2 regions of the Ruegeria sp. AA3 genome follow, and region 1 is predicted to be linked to the other one. Evidence: riboswitches for the same ligand, from Rfam matches in the RefSeq annotation. Region 1 holds a riboswitch; the other holds the start of a gene.
What was found. A riboswitch is a leader RNA that binds a small molecule or an ion and turns the genes downstream of it on or off. The one in region 1 is predicted to bind cobalamin.
Positions count from the first base shown of each region.

Region 2: another riboswitch for cobalamin. It lies ahead of ACR0JR_RS17285 (DUF4198 domain-containing protein); the one in region 1 lies ahead of ACR0JR_RS20510 (DUF1636 family protein).

Region 1 covers NZ_JBQGAQ010000016.1:62,571-70,053, forward strand. The annotation lists gene cobN (cobaltochelatase subunit CobN) at 1-2,856, opposite strand, end outside; gene cobW (cobalamin biosynthesis protein CobW) at 2,862-3,917, opposite strand; gene ACR0JR_RS20510 (DUF1636 family protein) at 3,914-4,294, opposite strand; cobalamin riboswitch at 4,379-4,581, opposite strand; gene ACR0JR_RS20515 (NAD(P)-dependent oxidoreductase) at 4,727-5,674, shown strand; gene ACR0JR_RS20520 (glycosyltransferase family 2 protein) at 5,967-6,974, shown strand; gene ACR0JR_RS20525 (class I SAM-dependent methyltransferase) at 6,967-7,483, shown strand, end outside.
Region 2 covers NZ_JBQGAQ010000011.1:18,683-26,165, forward strand. The annotation lists gene ACR0JR_RS17260 (glycosyltransferase family 2 protein) at 51-1,298, shown strand; gene ACR0JR_RS17265 (energy-coupling factor ABC transporter ATP-binding protein) at 1,376-2,026, opposite strand; gene cbiQ (cobalt ECF transporter T component CbiQ) at 2,023-2,805, opposite strand; gene ACR0JR_RS17275 (cobalt ABC transporter permease) at 2,805-3,386, opposite strand; gene cbiM (cobalt transporter CbiM) at 3,383-3,994, opposite strand; gene ACR0JR_RS17285 (DUF4198 domain-containing protein) at 4,001-4,786, opposite strand; cobalamin riboswitch at 4,917-5,119, opposite strand; gene ACR0JR_RS17290 (aldehyde dehydrogenase family protein) at 5,232-6,617, opposite strand; gene ACR0JR_RS17295 (acetolactate synthase large subunit) at 6,614-7,483, opposite strand, start outside.

The sequences.
Region 1 (7,483 bases):
GGCATAGTCATTCGCCAATAGCAGGTCGGTCTCGGTCAGGTCCTGGAGGTGTACAAAGCTGTCAGCATTGGCGACACGCCGCGTAATGCCATCGACGTCCTTCGTGATGTGCTCACCTTCCAGTGCAAAGGAACTGGCATCTAACCACGCCTCACCCGCCTTTGAGCGGGCCTCATCGGTGTAGATTTCGGATAGTTGGGTCATGTTGACGCCATAGCTGCCGGGGGCCGGTCCAAAGACCCGTGCTGCCGGTTCCTGACCGGCATAAGGGTTCCAATCGGGCGCCTCATCCCGTTCAGATAGTGCCCGTACGGCCTGGCCAAAAAGCGCCGAAAGCGTTGGGAACACATCACGGAACAGGCCCGAGACCCGTAAGGTCACGTCCAGACGCGGACGGCTGAGGTCGGTGATCGGCAGCACTTCGATGCCCGAAACACGCTCCGAGCCTTTGTCCCAAACCGGTTTCACACCCAGCAAGTGCAGCGCCATGGCGAATTCCTCGCCTGCGGTGCGCATCGTGGCCGAGCCCCACAGGTCGACGATCAGCCCCTTAGGATAGTCGCCTTCTTCCTGCAGGTGTCGACGCACCAACTCCTCTGCCAGCTTGACGCCTTGAGTATAGGCCGCACGCGTGGGCACAGAACGCGGGTCGGTGGTATAAAGATTCCGCCCAGTAGGCAGCACGTCTGAGCGCCCGCGATAGGGAGAGCCTGAAGGTCCGGCTTCGATCCGTTTGCCAGCTAGCGCATCGACCAGAGCATTGCGCTCAGCTTGGGCAGAAGGCGCGGGGTTGAAATCACCCGTCACATCTGGAACCCGTCCAAAGATGTGCAGGCCGTCGCCGAACTGACTTTCCTTGATATCGCAGACAAATCGATCAATGCGCGTGATCGCCTCGGCGATGCAGGTGGCCTGATCGAGGCCAAGGTCGCTTGCCAGCCCAATGGCCTGGGCCTCGTCGCGGATATCTTCCTGTAACCGGTCACGGCGCTTGGGGTCCAGACCGTCCGCGTTCGAGAACTCATCCAGCAGTGCTTCCAGCCGAACCATGCGATCCGGCGTACCACTTTCTTTCATCGGGGGCGGGATATGGCCCAGCGTAACAGCGCCGATCCGGCGCTTGGCCTGCGCAGCTTCGCCGGGGTCATTGACGATGAACGGGTAGATCACCGGCAGATCGCCGATCAACACCTCGGGCCAGCATTCATTGCATAAAGCGACCGATTTACCTGGCAGCCATTCCAGCGTGCCATGGGCACCAATATGGATCAAAGCATCCGCGCCTATCCCTTTGCGCAGCCAAAGGTAAAAGGCGACGTAGCTGTGACGAGGCGTGCGCGAAAGGTCATGATAGTCATCCTCGCGCAGCTCTGGCGTGCCGCGTTCTGGCTGCAGCGCAACCACAGCGTTGCCACGCCGAAGGGCCGTGAAATGGAATGCTCCATCTGCGAACACTGGATCGTCCTCGGGGTCTCCCCAGACCGCCTGCAGATCGGCGCGCAATTGATCGGGTAGCTCTGCATGCGCAATCAGGTAGTCCTGCAATGACCATGAAATCCGGGCGCCCAGCAGGGTTTCGGCAATCGGCTCGGCCGGTGCGGTTGCATATCCCTCATTCTGAAGATCGGTCAGCATCGCTTCGGCTGAAGCAAGCGCATCAAGGCCAACTGCATGCGCTATCTGCCAGTCCTTACCCGGGTAAGTCGACAGAACCAGCGCCGGTATTTGATCCGAACTGGGCTTTTCGTGCAGGTCCAGCCAGCCAGAGACCCGATCGATGACAGCTTCGATCCGGTCAGCTTCAGGCTGGTGGGCAAAACGCGAATATTCCAGATAAGGATCGCGCTTGCCCGGTTCTTTGAACGACACGATGCCCGCGTTAATCCGCCCGTCGACCTCGGGCAGCACCACATGCATAGCGAGGTCGGCAGGCGAAAGCCCGCGTTCCGCCTCGGCCCAGGCTTTGCGGCGCGAGGTCGCGAGGGCGACCTGAAAGACGGGCACATTGGCAGCATCCAAGGGTGAAGTGCCTGATGCGCCCTTGCCCGAAAAGGAGGTGGCATTGATGATCGCCGAAGGTTTCAGCGCCACGATCGTCTCACGCAACCAGTCTGCGGCGGTTGGCGCTTTGAGCGATGGGGCGAACAGGCCAATGGCCTCGAATCCACGCGATCGCACACTGCGGATCAAAGCCGCGATTGGGGCAGTGTCGGCAGAGGTCAGGTAGGCCCGATAAAACGTGACGATAATGCGTTTTGCATCGCCCGAAAAAGCTGTGTCTGCCGGTATAACGCCACGATCCGGGCACCAGGCGCCGTAATCCGGTATGGACTTTGTCCCCATCACCGGACCGGCATATAGTCCCGCCGCCAGTGCCATCTGCGCGAGTGCGGCCTGCGCCGCAACCTCTCCGCCGGTGTCACACAGATGCGCCAAGCGCCGCAGGGTTGAGACGGGCAGGGTGGAGTACTCATCCAGCCGCGTATCTTCGCGCCCGTCCGCAGGCAGGACAGCCAGTGCGATCCCCTTGGCCTGTGCCAGTGCCAGAACCTGCTGCAAGCCGTAAGACCAATATGGCACGCCGCCAATCAGGCGGATCAGGATGCCTTTGGCCCCCTCAAGCGTCTGTTCGACATATGTATCGACAGAAAGGGGGTGTTTTAGAGCTGTCAGGTTGGCCAGCCGCAGGGTTGGCATGCGCCCGTCTGGCCCGCCACCGCGATGCCAGCCCGCCGCGAAAGCGCCAAGGTCACTGTCAGAAAATGACAGCACCACCAAGTCCGCCGGGCTCTGGCCCAGATCGGTTGGGGTCTCGGTTTCCTCTAACCCGTGGCTTTCGCGGAAGACGACGTGCATGACTCTTACTCGGCGGCCTCGGTCACACCCACAAGGATATCACGGATTTCGGCCTCTTTGATATCATCATGCTCGGCGATAACCACAAGGCGCGAACGGCGCTCTTCACCAGGTTCCCACGGGCGGTCATACTGATGACGTACCCGCGAGCCGACGGCCTGTACCAGCAGGCGCATGGGCTTGCCCTGAACCGCGGCATAGCCTTTGACGCGCAGGATGTTCAGTTCCTTTGCCAGGCGTTCGATCTTGGCGACCAAATCCAGCGGATCAGTCTGTTCCGGCAATTCGACGATGATACTTTCAAAATCGTCATGCTCGTGATCGTGATGACCATCATGATGGCTGGGACGCGCTTCCATGTCGTCCTCGGCAGCAGCTTCGAGGCCCAAGACAACGCGCACGTCCACGACACCTTCGGCGACTTCGACGACGGGTAGGGGGCGAGGGGCTTCGGCCGCGATGACCTCTTTGGCTTTGGCGACACCATCGGGACCGGCCAGATCCGGCTTGGTCAGCAGGATGATGTCGGCGCAAGAGATCTGATCTTCAAACACCTCCGATAGTGGAGTCTCGTGGTCGATCGACTCATCGGCGAGGCGCTGGGCGTCTACCGCTTCGACATTGGGTGCGAACCGACCAGCAGCAACAGCTTCGGCATCGGCCAAAGCGATCACGCCGTCGACGGTGATTTTCGAGCGAATGTCTGGCCAGTCGAACGCTTTGAGCAGCGGCTTAGGCAGGGCCAGGCCCGAGGTTTCGATCAGAATGTGATCGGGGCGCGGCTCCAAGGCCATAAGCGCTTCAATCGTGGGAATGAAATCGTCGGCCACGGTGCAGCAGATGCAGCCATTGGCCAGTTCCATGATGTTTTCTGCTGGGCAATCCGGGATTGCGCAGGATTTCAGGATATCGCCATCGACACCCACATCGCCGAACTCATTGACTACAACAGCCAAGCGCTTGCCTTGCGGGTTCTGCATCAAATGCTTGACCAGCGTCGTTTTGCCCGAGCCCAGAAAGCCGGTGATCACGGTGACGGGCAGTTTTTCGAGATTGCTCATTTCAGGGCTCCAATCGGGGGAATACGGGCCGCGCAATTCTTGCGGAAGTGTTCGGGGCGTTCACGCCATTTGACCAGCCCGTCCTCGGTCTGAAGGTACTTGGTGGCACCTTCAATGATGGTTTCAACGTGATCGGTTTCGCTGAGGTGTTCGTAAACGAATGTCCAGCGATCAGGTCCGCCACGCAGCACGATAGAACAGCCCTCATCGCAGTTTGACAGGCATTCTACTGCTTTCAGGGTGATGCCCTCGGGCAGGGCGGCCTGTTCAAGCGCTTTGTGCAGCAATGTGCCGGGGCGTTGGGCTTCGTCTTCGACGGGTAGGCCGCGACGGCATGTAGTGCAGACCAGCAGCTCGACCGGTGTGGTCTCGGTCATGTCTCTCATCCCCCCAATCCTCTTCGTGGGGGACGGGGTTTCATGCGGGCCGATCAAAGCCCCACACCGGAACACCCCGTCCGGTTTCATCTTCGGGCGTTGGCAGGTCTCCCGGCTTGCGGATGTCAGAGCGGTGCTCTGTCGGATGTCCCGCCTTCCCGGCATTCGCCAGTGGCTTGGGCACCCTCTCCGGTCACGGTCGCGGGGGCGGCTGCGTTTGACGGAAAATCCGCTGACGCATTCCCTTTTCATCTGCTGCTGCAGACACCAACACTTGGCTCTTGGGACAGCATCACCCCCCTTGTCAAGCGAGTCTCGCTCAACTGTGCGTACAGGGGCAAAAAAGCGACCTCTGAGGGTCGCTGGACGGCATGACTTAGGTCAACAGGCGTGTTCGCATGTGCATCGAAAGACGAACAGGGAGAGCGTCATATGAAAGTAGGCTTCATCGGGCTGGGAAACGTGGGCGGAAAATTGTCGGGCTCGCTGCTGCGCAATGGGATTGACCTGACCGTTCATGACCTCAACCCTGATCTTGTGTCTGGTTTTGTCGCGCAGGGTGCGAAGGCAGCTGAAAGCCCCGCCCAATTGATGCGTGATTGTGACGCCGTGATTACCTGTCTGCCATCTCCTGCCGCCTCGGACGCGGTAATGCAGGAGATGCTGTCCGAAGTGACATCCGGTAAGATCTGGATGGAAATGTCCACCACCGACGAAGCGGAAGTAAAACGATTGGGTGCTTCGGTGATCGAACGTGGGGGGGCTGCAGTCGATTGCCCGGTATCGGGCGGATGTCATCGGGCGGCTACGGGCAATATTTCGATCTTCGCAGGCTGCGATCGAGAAACATTTGAGCGCATTCTGCCGTTCCTGACGACGATGGGGCGCCGCGTTTTGCACACAGGCGATTTGGGATCGGCCTCAGTGTTGAAGGTGCTGACAAACTATTTGGCAACCGCAAATCTGATCACTTGCGCCGAGGCTTTGGTGACCGCAAAGGCCGCAGGGATGGATCTTGGCACGACCTATGAGGCGATCAAAATTTCGTCAGGCACATCATTTGTGCACGAAACGGAAAGCCAGGTGATCCTGAATGGGTCGCGCGATATCTCATTCACCATGGATCTGGTCAAAAAGGATATCGGTCTGTTTCAGGAGGTCGCCGACCGCGCCGGGGTGCCGCTGGAGATAAACCCGGTGATGATGAAAATCTTCGACGACGGAATCGCACGCTACGGTGACCGGGAACTTTCCCCCAACATTATCAAACGCCTTGAGGACGCCACGGGGCTGGATATCCGTGCTCCGGGGTTCCCCGCGGAAATGCAGGATGATGAGCCGGAAGAGCCGGGTTACGAAGTGGTTCCTCAAAACCGGTAAAACATAATGTGCTGATGTTCATGAAGAGTTTCGTTTGATGATGCCACGGCTTTCTACGGTTCGGAGGTGGTTATTCGGATCGTGGCAGGAAGGCCCTGATGAGGTCTGCGGTTAACTCAATTTTAGCTAGCGCTGAGTGCATATTGAATTCTATCAATTTCATCAGACCCGCTTAGGGGGCTGAGACGAGGCAGCCAGTTCTTCTTGGGACTTGCTGCGTTGGACAAATTCCGGAGGCTATTCTAAACAGATCAACAATAGTCCGATAATGGCACAGGCAAGAGTTTAACTTATGGGAAACGAGACCTTTCTCATCGTGACGACGATGAAGAACGAAGGGCCATTTATGATCGATTGGGTGGCTTACAACCGCGCAATCGGGTTCAATGATATCCTGATCTACACCAACGACTGTTCTGATGGCACAGATGTCATCGGTGATCGGATGCAGGCCTTAGGCTGGGCGCATCATGAGCGCAACAAGGTCGGACCACGGGCTACGCCCCAGAACCGGGCTTTTACCCGATCTCGCAGTCATCCAAGTTATCAGTCCGCAAATTGGATTATGAGCCTGGATGTGGATGAATACGTCAACATCCGTTTGCCTGAAGGCAATGTTCAGTCACTGGTAGAGGCAAGCGGTGAAGCTGATGCAATATCGATCTGTTGGCGTATGTTCGGAAATGCCGGCTTAAATGACTTTGTTGATCGACCTGTCCCTGAGATGTTCTTTCAGGCGGCCACCGAAGACAGCTACCCCCATCACCGGACGAAAGGTTTCAAAACGCTATTCCGAAATAACGGCAAGTTTAGTCGGTTTCGCGCCCACCGTCCTCGGATCAATCCAGAGGACGCTCCAAATCCCGACGCACCGTACGAAGGGGTGTTGTGGAGAGATGCAGGCGGAAACCTCTACCCGGCAGATCAGGTGAAATGGAAGGCGTGGCGCGGATTCAGCCATAAATTCGCGCGTATTCACCACTATGCAGTACGAAGTACCGATAGCTTTCTTGTCAAACGTGAACGGGGCCGGACTAACCATGTTGGCCAGGACCAAGGTCTGAAATACTGGCTTGTAATGAATCACAATGATGTCGAAGATCGCTCGATCTTGGGCCACATGCCCGCCATGCATGACATCAAAGCCGAGATGATGGCTGATCCACAGTTGGCCGAGCTTCACCACAAAGCCTGCGAATGGCATAGTACAAAAGCCGCAGAGTTGAAGGCCAGACCTGATTGGCTAGATTTGGTTGAGGCCTTGCAGAATTCTCATATCGGAGAAGACGCCCATGGCTGAAACCGTATCCGCCGAGGACCGCCGCAAGAAACAAGCCCTGCAGCGCGAGCGGAAAGATGCGCTGAGGCGCGAAATGCTCAAGACAATGCCGCACGGAAAGCTCAGCATCGAAATTGGCGTCTGGCGGGGCGAGTTTTCGCGGATATTACTCGATGAATTGAAGCCTTCTAAGCTGTGCCTCATCGACCCATGGGGCGTGCAGCCCGACGCAGATGGTGGCGCATCTTTGGCCGGAGCGCGTAGCCAAAACGATATGGACCGCATCTATGAAGCGGTGAAAAACACATACGCCTCTGAGATAGCGAAGGGTCAAGTTTCGGTAATTCGCGATTTTTCGGTTCCTGCACTGCGCCTGTTCGAAGATCAGAGTATCGGTTTCGCCTATCTTGATGGAGACCATTCATATGAAGGGGTCAAAGCGGATCTGGATGCGGTATTGCCGAAGATGATCGAAGGCGGTGTCATCATGTTGGACGACTACCATCGGAGGGGATGGTGGAAAGATGGTG
Region 2 (7,483 bases), on a different contig from region 1:
TTATCTTTTATTGTTGATGTTACGATCCGCTATTGGGAGCTATCTGAACCATGGTGCCAGCCGAAAACTCGGTCGCTATCGTTATGCCTTGCCTGAACGAGGCGGCAACGATTTCTTCCTGTGTAATCAGAGCGCAACAAGCCTTGCAGATACTCGCTGAGCGATACCAGATATCAGGCGAAGTAATCGTTGCAGACAATGGCAGCACGGACGGCAGTCAAGCCCTAGCTGAAAAGGCCGGTGCCCGGGTCGTAAACATTCAAGAACGCGGTTATGGCGCTGCCCTTATTGGTGGTTTTGCCGCAAGCGACGCCACTTATCTGGTGATGGGCGACAGCGATTGTTCCTATGATTTCGTCGAAGCGGTTCCGATGATCGAAAAGTTAATGAATGGTGCCGAATTATGCATGGGCAACCGGTTTCGTGGCGAAATCAAGCCAGGCGCAATGCCCTGGAAGAACCGTTATATCGGCAACCCGGCCTTGTCGGGCATTCTTAGAATTTTGTTTCGCACTGGTATCGGTGACGCCCATTGTGGCATCCGCGCCATCCGGCGAGAGGCATTGGAGCGGCTCAACCTATCTTCAACCGGCATGGAGTTTGCTTCCGAAATGCTGCTGAAATCTGTGCTGCGGAAGCTGAATATAGCCGAGGTTCCTGTAACCTTGTCCCCTGACGGACGCGGTAGGGCACCACATTTGAATCCGTGGAGAGATGGGCTTCGGCACCTGATATACATGTTCTTGCTCAGCCCAACCTGGCTGTTTCTGGTGCCTGCACTGGTCCTGTTCCTCGCAGGATTTGCAATCACCGTTCTACTGCAACTTAGCGGAGATCAGGAAATGGCGCTGATCGGTGGCTTCAGGATCGGCGATCACTGGGCCGTCGCGGCGAGTGCAGCCATGGTCCTGGCCTTTCAGACGGTGGTGCTGTGGCTGGCGGCACTGATGTGCAGCTATCGGGATGGGCTACGACTGCCAACAGAACGCGCTCGGGTCTTGTTGGGATATTCGCGCTTGCAATATTGGATTCTGGCCGGGCTTGTCCTGACATTTGGCGGCTTGATCTGGGCAGCCACTATCACCTCTGGCTGGATTGCCTCGGACTTTGCGGCATTGAACGAGATGCGCACTTTGATCGCTGCGTTCACGATGATTGTTATTGGGGTGCAAACGTTTTTTTCCGGGTTCTTGCTGTCTATGATTGCGGGCAATCGCTCGCGTCATTCAGCGGTTCTACCCGAACGAGGGAATGTCTCTGCCAATCCCGATCTAATGGCGTTGAACCAACCAACATGATTTTCGGTTGATCTGCCTATTCCATTGGATCTGATGGTTACTGCCAACGCGCGGCATCCGATCGCAGCGTATCAGCCTCACACCGTTACAAGCTGCCCACGTCGGAGTTCGAGGGTCTCGGGCGCCAACGAGAGGCGGAACGCAGGGGCATGACTAACCAATAGAATTGCCTGAGGTAATCCCTGCAAAATTTCCAGAAGCTGTGCTTCATTCTTGGCATCAAGCGCGTTGGTCGGCTCGTCCAATAGTAACGCCTCAGGCTCCATCGCGAGTACGGTAGCAAGCGTCACCAACCGTTTTTCACCACCTGATAATTTATGCGTGATACGGTCACGCAGATGCATCAGATCCAGATCGCTCAGCACTTTGTCAACGGTGGCAAGCGCGTCGGTCGTGCTGCGCCCAAGATTGAGCGGGCCAAAAGCAATATCTTCTGCCACGGTCGGGCAAAACAACTGGTCGTCAGGGTCTTGGAACACCAGTCCTATGCGGCGGCGAACCTCGTGAAAGTCGGCCTCGACACACCTATCCTTACCAAAGATGTTCACGCGCCCAGAAGAGGGCGCTTGAAGGCCAAGGACAATGCGAAAAAGTGTGGATTTTCCTGATCCATTTGGACCTGCAATCGACAACCGTTGACCGGGCTCAAGCCGCAGCGCAACCCCGTCCAGAATCGGGGCCTGACCCGGGTAAGAAAAGCAAATGTCTTCGAGATTAAGGATCGTCATTGAAAATCCAGAATAAGAAGGCTGACACAAATCGCACACATCATCGTGGCAAACCAATAATCCCGTCGGGTCAGGTTAAATTCCTGCAACAACAGAAGCCGGCCCGAAAACCCTCGGCACTTCATCGCATCCAGAATGCGCTCGGAACGTTCAATGGCGCGGATCAGCATCATACCGACCAGATAACCAAAGCTGCGATAGGTGTGCCAGTTGGTTCCCGGCCGGAAACCTCTGACCTTCATCGCGCCGCGCAGACGCAGGTACTCTTCGCGCAGCACCTCGATATAGCGGATCGTGAACATCAACAGATGCACAAGCACCTCCGGGCAGCGAAGTTTGTGCAATGCATGACCTAATGTGACAGGCTCCATCGACCCTACCAGGACCATCAGCGCCAATATCACGGCGTTTGCCGTCAGCGCGATCTCAATGGCTTTCCAGAACCCCTGCCAGCTTGCCGCAAATCCAAAGAGGGTGAACATGGTGTCTCCGGGCATGGAGAATGGCAAAAGCACCAACATGAAGATGATAAAGCTGTCCATCATCGCCATACGTTTAAGAGTTCGGCGAACGGGCAACCGTGACATCAGCAACAGCCCGATCGAAAATGAAAGCGCGATCAACAATGAGGGGGTTGAACTTAGTGCAACGGTGACGGCGGCAAAGAGACATGTTATCGCGATGCGCATCCGCGGATCCAAATCCGCGATCACCCCGTAGGGCTCAATCCCACCTGCCTCGGCCAGAGTTTTGGCCTGGGGTTCCAGCGCATGTGCCATCAGGCGGCCAACTTGCGACGTGCGGCGAAATAGAACCCGACACCAAAGAGACCAACGATATACCCGATGCCCCCCAAAATACTTTGCATATCGTTATGTTCGCGATAGGCGGCAATTTCTCGGCGCAAGGGGCGGGTTTCGTCGCGCACCACTTTAGCAATCGCGGCGCGTTCTTGATCGGACAGAGACGCAACCATCACGGTTCCAACGCTTGCAACAGTCGTCGGCTGAGCACCGATCTCCGCAACCTCAACGGCAACTCCCATGATTTCGGCCACCTCGTTTGCGGACATGGTCACTTCAGCCACATGGCCCGCGCCGAGATCGGCCTTGAAGGTATGCGCAACAGGTTTTGTGGGGATATACAAAAAGAATCCGTCTCCATCGGTAACGGTGTGACCTAGTTCAGCACCATCGGGGCCGTAGACGAAAACTTCCTGGTCGCTTGCCATATCGCCATTGGAGAGCCCCAGCTCACCCTCGATCGCTTCGCCAGCGGGGAAAACCCCCGCGATGACCTTGTGTGCGAGGGCCGAAATCGGTGTGAGCATCAGCGTGGCAATAACAACCAGTTGTTTCATGTTAAAACCGCCTTTTTGAACAGTTCCGGTTTCACCTTGCGCGCCAACATCACGGCAAACCCCGTAAGCATGGCTTCAATGCCCATAACCGGTATATGGGCGAAAAACACCAGCTTGGCCGCAGGCAGGAACGCGTCACCGGACATCGCCAGCGAAATGGCAACAAACGCGGTTGTGGCTGCGATTGAGAACGCCCCCCCGATACCGCCCCAAATCGCCCCCTGAATGGCCGAGCCTCGGGCGATGAGGCGGCCAAAGATCATCCAGGTCAGTACCGCCGGAAGGGCAATATTCAGCGTATTTATCCCAAGCACAGTCAATCCGCCAAATCCAAAGAATACAGCCTGTAACAGCAGCCCTACAAACAAAGCCGGAAAGGCGGCCCAACCGAGCAAAAGCCCGGCCAGGCCATTCAGGATCAGATGCACAGAAGATGGGCCAATCGGCACATGAATCAGCGAAGCAACGAAGAAACTGGCTGACAGAACACCCGCTGTGGGAATGCGATCCAGATCCAGCGACCTCAACCCCATTGCAATCCCGCCTGCAGCAGCGATCGCACCGCCGATTACGACAGGGTTCGAAAGAGCACCATCTACAATGTGCATAAGGGTTTACTCCAGATCCCAGGCGCGGATCCAGATCACGGCATCCTGGCTCAGCTCTTTACCTTCATGCTCGGTTTTCGGACCAGAGCCCAAAGCGGCGAAACCCCAGTAACCGGCTTTGGGTACACCAAAACTGAAATAGCCATTCTCGTCCGAAATCGCTACCAGCGCACCACCTGGCAGCGGTGACACCGTCGGTGCAGCGGCGCCCGTGCCTTTGAGGTCAGGGGCGGCGGCGATGTATTCGATCTCAATCTCGACCCCTGCAACTGGTTTGCCATCGCTCAGCACGCGACCCGTGAAAGTTGAGCCAGCAATGATGTTGTAGGGCTTGTTAAGCGGCAGGATTTCTGTTGCCAGACCTTGCGGCTGATCCCAGTCGGTGGGCAGTTCATTTCGGTTCAGATAGGCCTTGGTGATCTGCTGGATATAAATATCCTCAGATTCTTCGTAGTAAGGCGTAGGAACGGTCACCACCACATAGTCGCCCGAACGCTTCACCGGGACCGAGCCTTTGAACGCCTTGGCGCTGTTGTCTGGGCCGTCAAATGTGGTTTCTTCCAATGTGGCCAGCAGATCGGTTTTATTGCCGTTGTGGATCACATAAAATTCTTCCGGTTTTTCAAGCGTCATCACATGACCAGCTTCAAACGGGTGCCAGAATATCAGCTTTACCGGCACATCACCGGGTCGCTCGATCATCGTGTTTTCTGTGTATTCCATTAGGAAATGAGCGCTCGCAAACGCAGGCATCACTGCAGCAGCTGCTGCTGCCAAAAGCAATTTCTTCAAAACTCAGTCCTTCTCAGGTCGCGCCTTCCCCGGCACATATTTGGTTTTGACTTGGGGAAGGCCCGCGTCCGTTCGTCGACCGAGACAAACGGATAAGGCGCACACCCCGTCGCCGACAATGAGCACCCTTTCCGAGGGCGCGTGTTCGGCAGGTCTCCTGACTTGCGGGTCAAAGCGCTATGCTGGCCTTCCCGGGATATCCCAGTGGCATTGTCAGCCGCGCTCGCCGCTTACAGTTGCGGGGGCAGTTGCAGATTTGGCGCGAAGAGCACCGCACTACATTCCCTATTGCTTCCAGGGGAATCCCCCGGAACCGAACATGGCGTGTTCATGCCAGAACATGCAAAGCACGGTCAACAATCGTTTCCGTCACTAAGCGGGCCATTTGCGAAATTAGAGTACCCACATTCGCTCGACCAGCATCGGATCGATCCTGACAGCTTCTTCACAGCCGTATTACAGCCATCTTATCTTGCGTCATGTCATGCATGGTGTAGCCGATACCGCCGGTGTTGTACCCTGATTGACGGCGACCCGCGAATGGCATCCAGTCGACCCGAAAAGCAGTATGATCGTTCACCATGACGGCCGTGGCGTCCAAATACCGCACGGCATGCATTGCTGTATCCAGGGATTTGGTAAAGACCGACGCCTGAAATGCAAAAGGAAGAGCGTTTGCAGCTTCGTATGCAGCACTAAGATCATCATATTCATAAACACAAACGACCGGCCCGAAGATTTCGGAGGTGGACACGCTCGCATCAGCGGGTGGGTTTAGAAGGACAGTCGGAGCATAGGTCGTTCGGCCCAGCCGTTTACCCCCTGTCATTACGCGGGCACCTCCCGCAACCGCTTCGTCTACCCATTGTTCTACTCGATCAACTTCACCCGGACGGATCAGTGGCCCACATTCCACGCTGGCGTCACGGGCATCACCCACCTTCAGCGCTGAGGCGGCTTCTGCCAACTTTCGAGCGACCGTTTCCGCCATCCCTGATGGAGCAAAAACACGCTGAACCGAGACACAAACTTGACCGGAATGATAAAATCCACCCTTGGTCAACAAGGGGATCATGGCATCAATGTCGGCTGTCTCATCGATGATAACTGGCGCCGCTCCGCCGTGCTCCAACGCGCATCGCGTCCCCGGCGCCAGCTTCGAGCGCAGCATCCAACCGACACGTGCCGATCCGATGAAAGAAAAGAATCCGACACGCGCGTCCGTGATCATCCGTTCAGCTACATCATTTTGGCAAATCGTCAGATGGCACCACTCCTTTGGTAGGCCAGCCTCGTACAGGATGTCGACAAATGCTTCGCATGACAGTGGTGTATCAAGTGCCGGTTTGACGAGGACCGGGCATCCAGTGGCCACAGCCGGCGCCACCTGATGTACGATCAAGTTCAACGGATGGTTAAACGCGCTTGCGGCAACCACTACGCCGATAGGTTCACGCTGTGTAAAGGCAATCCGACCCGATCCTGCCGCCGTCAGATCCATCGGTATTTCCCGACCCGCCATCTGACCGATCTCATGGATACACAGCTCGACACCATCAATGGCACGCGTCACTTCGATGCGCGCGTCAATCAAGGGTTTGCCACCTTCGCTGGCGATTAGCATCGCAAGGTCTTCCGCGCGGCCGGACATGATCCGAGCTGTATTCTTCAGAACCTCAATCCGCCTGTAAGCAGGCAACCAAGTGCCTCGATCACGGTGCAGACCGTGTGCCACATTCAGCATGACATTGATATCGTTCCAGCTTTTAACCTCGACACTGCCGATTTTCTCAAGATCAAACGGGTTCAGAACTTCAACAACATTACTCATATCAGACAGACCTTCGCCGCAAGCTCATCAATGAGAACGCGTTGGTTTTCACTGTAATCGACCGGCAAGTTGATCAGATGCACACCACCTGCTTCAAACGCTTTTTCAAAGGTAGGCACCAGATCTTCTGTCCTTTCGACCCGATGACCCGTAGCACCATAGCTGTTAGCGTATTGCACAAAATCAGGATTCTTAAATTCCAATCCCCAATCATCAAACCCCGCATGCGACTGCTTCCAACGGATCATTCCGTACGAGCTGTCATTCAGAACAGTAACAACAAGATTGAGGCCAAGACGAACGGCGGTTTCAATCTCCTGGCTGTTCATCATGAACCCTCCGTCACCGCAAATGGCCATAACCCTACGCTCAGGATATAGCTTCGCTGCCATCATGGCCGAAGGTAGGCCTGCCCCCATGGTCGCAAGCGCGTTGTCCAGCAGAACCGTGTTGGGTTGATAGGCCTGGTAGTTTCTGGCGTACCAAATTTTGTAGATACCGTTGTCCAAAGCGATGATATCGCAGTCCCCCATGACTTTACGTGTGTCAGCTACAAACCGCTGGGGGATGACCGGAAAGCGCGGATCATCAGCGCCTTCTGATGTGTGTAGATCGGTCTCGTTTTTGACCCGCTGGAAGTAACTTCGGTCAAATTCCAAAGGTCCTTGCAGGAACTCCCCCAATTTGGAGATGGATTGCGCCAGATCACCAACCACTTCAACTTGAGGGAAATAAACTTGATCAACCTGCGCGGCCTTGTAGTTAACATGGATCACTTTGGTGCCGCCCTCTTCCATAAAGAACGGTGGTTTTTCCACAACATCGTGACCCACATTGATGATCAGATCAGCGCGTTCGATGGCGCA